2 regions of the Kitasatospora sp. NPDC057518 genome follow, and region 2 is predicted to be linked to the other one. Evidence: riboswitches for the same ligand, from Rfam matches in the RefSeq annotation. Region 2 holds a riboswitch; the other holds the start of a gene.
What was found. A riboswitch is a leader RNA that binds a small molecule or an ion and turns the genes downstream of it on or off. The one in region 2 is predicted to bind S-adenosylmethionine.

Region 1: another riboswitch for S-adenosylmethionine. It lies ahead of ACFU7Z_RS05525 (aminotransferase class V-fold PLP-dependent enzyme); the one in region 2 lies ahead of thrC (threonine synthase).

The regions. Positions count from the first base shown of each region.
Region 1 is NZ_JBHVEU010000032.1:16,886-20,283, forward strand. It holds gene ACFU7Z_RS05525 (aminotransferase class V-fold PLP-dependent enzyme) at 1-1,297, opposite strand, end outside; SAM riboswitch class IV at 1,349-1,467, opposite strand; gene trpD (anthranilate phosphoribosyltransferase) at 1,576-2,652, opposite strand; gene ACFU7Z_RS05535 (hypothetical protein) at 2,768-3,193, opposite strand.
Region 2 is NZ_JBHVEU010000366.1:2,789-6,186, forward strand. It holds gene ACFU7Z_RS29660 (trehalose-6-phosphate synthase) at 1-575, opposite strand, end outside; gene ACFU7Z_RS29665 (glucosyl-3-phosphoglycerate synthase) at 636-1,673, opposite strand; SAM riboswitch class I at 1,785-1,921, shown strand; gene thrC (threonine synthase) at 1,938-3,218, shown strand; gene ACFU7Z_RS29675 (MoaD/ThiS family protein) at 3,254-3,398, shown strand, end outside.

The DNA of each region.
Region 1 (3,398 bases), on a different contig from region 2:
CCGTGACCAGCTCCCGGACGGCGGTCAGGAAGCGGTCGACGTGCTCGTCCGGCGTCCCGGCGCCGAAGCTCACCCGGATCGCGTTCAGGCTGCGCTCGCCCGGCAGCGACGGCTCGGGCGCACCACACTCGGACGGTGCCTCGTCCTCGTCGCCCAGCAGCGTGCGCACCAGCGGGTGGGCGCAGAACAGGCCGTCGCGCACCCCGATGCCGTACTCGGCGGACAGCGCGGCGGAGAAGTGCGAGCTGTTCCAGTCCCGGACGACGAAGGACAGCACGCCCACCCGGGCGGAGCCCTCGCCGAACAGGTTCAGCACCTTGACCTGCGGGATCTCGGCCAGCCCGGCCGTCAGCCGGGCGATCAGCTGCTGCTCGCGGGCCTCCAGCCCGTCGAAGCCGGCCTCGGTCAGCGCCCGGCAGGCCGAGGCGATCGCGTAGGCGCCGATGACGTTCGGCGAGCCGGCCTCGTGCCGGGCCGGGCCGGTGTGCCACTGCACGGCCACCGAGCCGTCGGCCTCCCGGGCCACCGTCCGGGTCGCCCCGCCGCCGGCCAGGTACGGCTCGGCCGCGTCCAGCCAGTCCGCCCGGCCGGCCAGCACCCCGGCGCCGAACGGCGCGTAGATCTTGTGGCCGGAGAAGGCGATCCAGTCGACGTCCAGCTCGCGCACCGAGACCCGGTGGTGCGGCGCCAGCTGGGCGGCGTCCAGCACCACCCGGGCGCCGTGCCGGTGCGCGGTCGCGGTCAGCTCGGCGACCGGCCACAGCTCGCCGGTCACGTTGGAGGCGCCGGTGACGCAGAGCAGCTTGGGGCCCTCGGGCGCCTCGGCGAGCGCGGCGTCCAGCGCGGCCACCGCCTCGGCCCGCGAGCGCGGCGCCCGCAGGTAGGTGACGTCCAGTCCGGCGTGCGCCCAGGGCAGCAGCGAGGCGTGGTGCTCGGTCTCGAAGGCGAACACCCGGGTGCCGGCCGGGACGGCGGAGGCCAGCAGGTTGAGCGAGTCGGTGGTGGCCCGGGTGAAGACCACCTGGTCGCCCTCGCGCAGGTCGAGGAACTCGCCGACGGTGCGGCGGCTCTGCTCGAACAGGTCGGTGGACAGCTGGGAGAGGTACCCGGCCCCGCGGTGGACGCTGCCGTAGTACGGCGCGTAGGCGGCGACGTCGTCCCACACCCGCTGGAGCGCCGGCGAGCTCGCCGCGTAGTCGAGCGCCGCGTAGCCGACCTTCTCACCGCTGGCGAGCGGGACCTGGACGTCGGCGCCGAGGACGGCGAGCGGGGTGCGGATTTCGGTGGCCAGAGACATGGGGATGCACTCCTTCTGGGGCAAGGGACCCCGGGAGTGCTAGTCGTCGGGCGTCCGCGCTTGTCGCACGGACGGCTTGCCGTGACGACCCGGTCCTCACCCAGGGCACCCCGCCACGGACGGAGGGTTGCCGGACAGCCAGCTGGGGCTTGGCGCTGTCACTCATGACCTGGCGAAGACTCTAGGCCGGGTCCACCGGGTGGTCAAACGGGCATCCAGCATCCGGACAGCACGGGAGCCCGCGCCGACGTACCGGCACGGGCTCCCCAACTTCCGCCTCAGGCCCGGCTGGTGGCCTCCGACCAGCGCCGCAGCAGGTCCTGCGCGGCCCCGGAGTCGATCGCCTTCGCGGCCCGCTCCATGCCGGCCGCCAGCTGCTCGGTGAGCGGCGCGTCGCCCAGCTCCAGCGCGACCAGCGCCGCCGCCGTGTTCAGCAGGACGGCGTCCCGCACCGGCCCGTGCTCGCCGGCCAGCAGCCGCCGCGCGACCTCGGCGTTGTACGAGGCGTCCGCCCCGCGCAGCGCCTCGATGCCGACCAGCTCGATGCCCACGTCCCGCGGGTCGAAGGTGGACTCGGTGACGACCCCGTCGCGCACCAGCCAGACCTGCGAGGTGGTGGTGATGGTCAGCTCGTCCAGCCCGTCGTCGCCGCGGAAGACCAGCGCGGTGGCGCCCCGCCGGGCCAGCACCCCGGCGATCAGCCCGGACAGCCGGGTGTCGAAGCAGCCGATGGCGTGCGCGGTGACCTTGGCCGGGTTGGTCAGCGGACCGAGGATGTTGAAGGCGGTCGGCACCCCGAGGTCGCGCCGCGCGGTGGCGGCGTGCCGCATCGAGGGGTGGAACTTCGCCGCGAAGCAGAAGGTCAGCCCGACCTCCTCGGCCACCTCGGCGACCCGCCGGGGGGAGAGGTCCAGCGCCACCCCGAGCTTCTCCAGCACGTCCGAGGAGCCGCTGGTCGAGGAGGCCGACCGGTTGCCGTGCTTGACCACCTTGGCGCCGGCGGCCGCCGCGACGATCGCCGACATGGTGGAGATGTTGACGGTCTTCGCCCGGTCCCCGCCGGTGCCGACGATGTCCACCGCCGGGCCGGGGATCTCCAGCGGCTCGGCGTGCGCGTACATCGCGTCGACCAGGCCGGCGATCTCCTCGACCGACTCGCCCTTGGCCCGCAGCGCGATCATGAACCCGGCCACCTGGACGGGGGACGCCTCGCCGCTCATGATCCGGTCCATCGCCCACGCGGTGGACGAGCGGTCGAGGTCCTCCCCCTGCAACAGTGCCGCCAGGAGGTCCGGCCAGGTGCGGACCACCTGCGCGGGGTCGCTACCGCCGTTCGCAGGGTTCACGTTCACCATGGCTGACTCCAGCTGTTGTCGGTTCCCCGCTCCGGGGACGTCCGTACGGATGGAGCCAGCCTATCGAGCGGAGCGCCCGCTTCTACCCCTGTCTTTCCTACTCCTGGCGCGGATTTCAGCGGACTGCCGGAGTCCGCTTCGCCAGCCGGTCCCGCAGCAGGGTGGCGACCGCCCCGGCCAGCGCCACCGGCTCCACCGGACGGGAGATCGCGGCGTCGGCCCGGCTCCAGGCGGCCAGCCAGGAGTCCTGCGGCCGGCCGATCAGCACCAGGACCGGCGGGCAGCCGTAGATCTCGTCCTTGAGCTGGCGCCCGAGGCCCAGCCCGCCGGCCGGAACGGCCTCGCCGTCCAGCACGCAGAGGTCCACTCCCCCCTTCTCCAGTGCCTTGAGCACCGCGGGGGTGGTCGCGCACTCCAGGTAGGACAGTTCCGGAAGGTCCTCGGCAGGGCGGCGGCCGAGCGCCGTCAGCACCTGCTCGCGGGTGTTGCGGTCGTCGCTGTAGACGAGGACGGTGAGCGTCTCATCGGTCGTGTACGCCATGGGCCCTGCTCCCTCAAGTGTGATCCGGACCACGTTCGCCTGATCCGGATGCTACTCCCGATCACCCTCCGCCGAGTCCCCCTCGCGCACGTTCCTCCTCAAGCCGCCGCGCCCCGGACTCACCCGCCTGGAGGACGGCCCGTCACCCGACCCCGCCCGGTCCACCCGTACGGCTCACCCGGACGCCCTCCCCCCTACCTCCCCC
Region 2 (3,398 bases):
GGGGTGTGCGAGAAGTGGCCGATCCGCAGGTCGGGGCGGGCTTCGCGGAGCAGGGCCGGGACCAGGGAGAGGTGGTAGTCCTGGACGAGGACGGCGGCGTTCGGGGCGGCCTCGGCGGCGAGGGCTTCGGCGAAGGCCTCGTTGTAGGCCCGGTAGGCGGCCCACTCGGTGCGGAAGGCGGCGTCGAAGGAGGGCGCGGTGGGGGTCGCGTAGAGCAGGTGGTGGACGAACCAGAGGGTGGAGTTGGCGACGCCGTTGTAGGCGCGGGCGAAGGTCAGCGGGTCGATGTCCAGCATCCGTACGGCCTGGCCGCCGACCTCGTGGCCGGCCAGGTCGAGGCGGCCGTGGGGTGCCTCGGCGGCGGCCCTGCGGTCGGAGTCGTCGAGGGCGGCGCAGACCCAGACGGCGTTCGGGTCGTCGATGGCGGAGAGGCCGGAGACCAGGCCGCCGCCGCCGCGGCGCAGGGTCAGCGTGCCGTCGTCGGCGGTGCTGAAGGACACCGGTCCCCGGTTGGACGCCACCAGGACGGGGGCGGTGCCGGTCACGCTCGAACGGTTGGTCGTGAGATCGCCCATGGTTGGCATGTTGCCGTGGGGTCGGCGTGGCAAACCCGTGCGGCCCGTCGAAGAGAGGGTCTAGTGGCGGGCGGCGTACTCGGGGAGGGTGTGGATCGGGGGCCGTTCGAGGGCGGTCACCGGGTGGGTGTGGGCGGTGAAGGCGCGGGTTTCCGGGTCGCGGGTGAACTGGGTGAGGTGGGGGTGGACGAGGTCGGCGGAGGCCTTGAGGCGGTGGGTGCGGTCGAGGCGTTCCAGGGCGGTCCGGTAGATGGTGGCGGCCATCCGGCCGAGGGCCTGGCCGTCCTGGTGGCGGTGGTGCCGGACACCGACGTCCACCTGGGCGAGGGCGTCCAGGCCGGCCAGCTCCAGGGCGTCGACCAGCAGCCCGAGTTCGACGCCGTAGCCGGTGGGGAAGGGCAGCCGTTCGAGCAGTGAGCGGCGGGCCGCGTACTCGCCGCCGAGCGGCTGGACGAAACCGGCGAGTTCCGGCCAGTGGAGGTTGAGCAGGGGGCGGGCGACGAGTTCGGTGACCCGCCCGCCGCCGGCGGGCAGGACGGCGCCCTCCGACTCCAGCGGGCGGTCGTACATGGCCTTGACCAGCTGGATGGACTCGTCGGTGAGCAGCGGGCCGATGATGCCGGAGACGAAGGCCGGGTCGAACTCGCGCAGGTCGGCGTCGACGAAGCAGACGATGTCGCCGTGGGTGACCAGCAGCGAGCGCCAGAGCACCTCGCCCTTGCCGGGGACGGCGGGCAGCCGGGGCAGGACGGCGTCGCGGTGCTCGACCCGGGCGCCGGCCTCGGCGGCGACGGCGGCGGTGGCGTCGGTGGAGCCGGAGTCGACGACGACGAGTTCGTCGACGAGCGGGAGGCGTTCCATCAGCTCGCGGCGGATGGTGCGGACGATGTCGCCGACGGTGGCCTCCTCGTCCAGGGCGGGGAGGACCACGCTGACCGTGCGACCGGTGCGCTCCTTGGCGTCGAGCAGGGTGCGGACCGGCCGGTCGGCCGCGCTCCAGGAGCGGCGGCGCAGCCAGGACGCCGCCTGCGGGAGGAGCGCGGGAGTCGGTTCGGCGGGCACGGAGATCTCCTCGGCGAGGTCGGTGGGACGGGTCATCTCGCTTGGCGGACGGTCCCGTTCAGGTTTGACGCCTTCGGATACAGTCTTCGTACAGCGGTCGGACCTTTGCACGCCGGGGTCTCCGTTGAGCACCACCACAATTTCACAAGCTCATCCAGAGGGACTGAGGGAACGGCCCGTTGACGTCCCGGCAACCTTCTCGCGCGGCTGTCTGTCGACAGGCCCCGGCGGGACAGGTGCCAATTCCGTCCCGTGTCGCGACCGCGCCACGGGGAAGATGAGGAGAGAGGCCTCGCCATCATGGCTATCGACACTGCCGCACCCGTTTCCGTCGACCTCGGCCCGGCCGCCGCGCTGTCCTGTCGCGAGTGCGGCACCCGCTTCCCGCTCGGCCCCAGCTTCGCGTGCCTGGAGTGCTTCGGCCCGCTGGAGATCGCCTACGAGTTCGGCAGCGAGGGCGCCGAGGAGTTGCGCAAGCGGATCGAGGCCGGTCCGGCCTCCATCTGGCGGTACGCGCCGCTGCTGCCGGTGCCGGCCGACGTGGCGTCCAAGCCGAACCTGAACCCGGGGTGGACCCCGCTGGTGAAGGCGGACAACCTGGGCCGGGAGCTCGGTTTCACCGCCCAGCTGCACATCAAGGACGACTCCGGGAACCCGACGCACTCGTTCAAGGACCGGGTGGTCGCGTGTGCGATCGAGGCGGCCCGGGCGTTCGGCTACACCACGCTGTCCTGCTCCTCCACCGGCAACCTGGCCGGCGCGGTGGGTGCGGCGGCGGCCCGGGCCGGGTTCCGGTCCTGCGTGTTCATCCCGCACGACCTGGAGCAGGGCAAGGTCGTCATGGCCGGGGTGTACGGCGGCGAGCTGGTCGGCATCGAGGGCAACTACGACGACGTGAACCGCTTCTGCTCGGAGCTGATCGGCGACCCGGCCGGCGAGGGCTGGGGCTTCGTCAACGTGAACCTGCGGCCGTACTACGGCGAGGGCTCCAAGACGCTGGCGTACGAGATCTGCGAGCAGCTCGGCTGGCGGCTGCCGGAGCAGATCGTGATCCCGATCGCCTCGGGCTCGCAGCTGACGAAGATCGACAAGGGGCTCCAGGAGCTGATCAGGCTCGGCCTGGTCGAGGACCGGCCGTACAAGGTCTTCGGCGCCCAGGCGGAGGGCTGCTCGCCGGTGTCGGCCGCGTTCAAGGCCGGCCGGGACGTGATCAAGCCGGTGAAGCCGGACACCATCGCCAAGTCGCTGGCGATCGGCAACCCGGCCGACGGCCCGTACGTGCTGGACATCGCCCGCCGTACCGGTGGCGCGGTGGAGGACGTCACGGACGCCGAGGTCGTGGCGGCGATCCGGCTGCTGGCGCGGACCGAGGGGATCTTCGCCGAGACCGCGGGCGGGGTGACCGTCGGCGTGCTGAAGAAGCTGGTCGAGACCGGGCAGCTGGACCCGGCCAAGGAGACCGTCGCGATCAACACCGGCGACGGGCTGAAGACCCTGGACGCCGTCTCCGATTCCGGGATGACCGCCGTCATCCGCCCGACGCTGGACTCGTTCCGCGCCGCCGGCCTCGTGTCCGCCTGAACCACCCGATAGGCCCCGCCCCCGCTAGGAGAGTCATGAGCGCCACCGTCCGCATCCCCACCATCCTGCGCACCTACACCGACGGCGCCGCCGAGGTGACCGCCGAGGGTGCCACCCTGGCCGAGGTCGTCGCCGACCTGGAGAAGAACCACGCGGGCATCGCGGCCCGCATCCTGGACG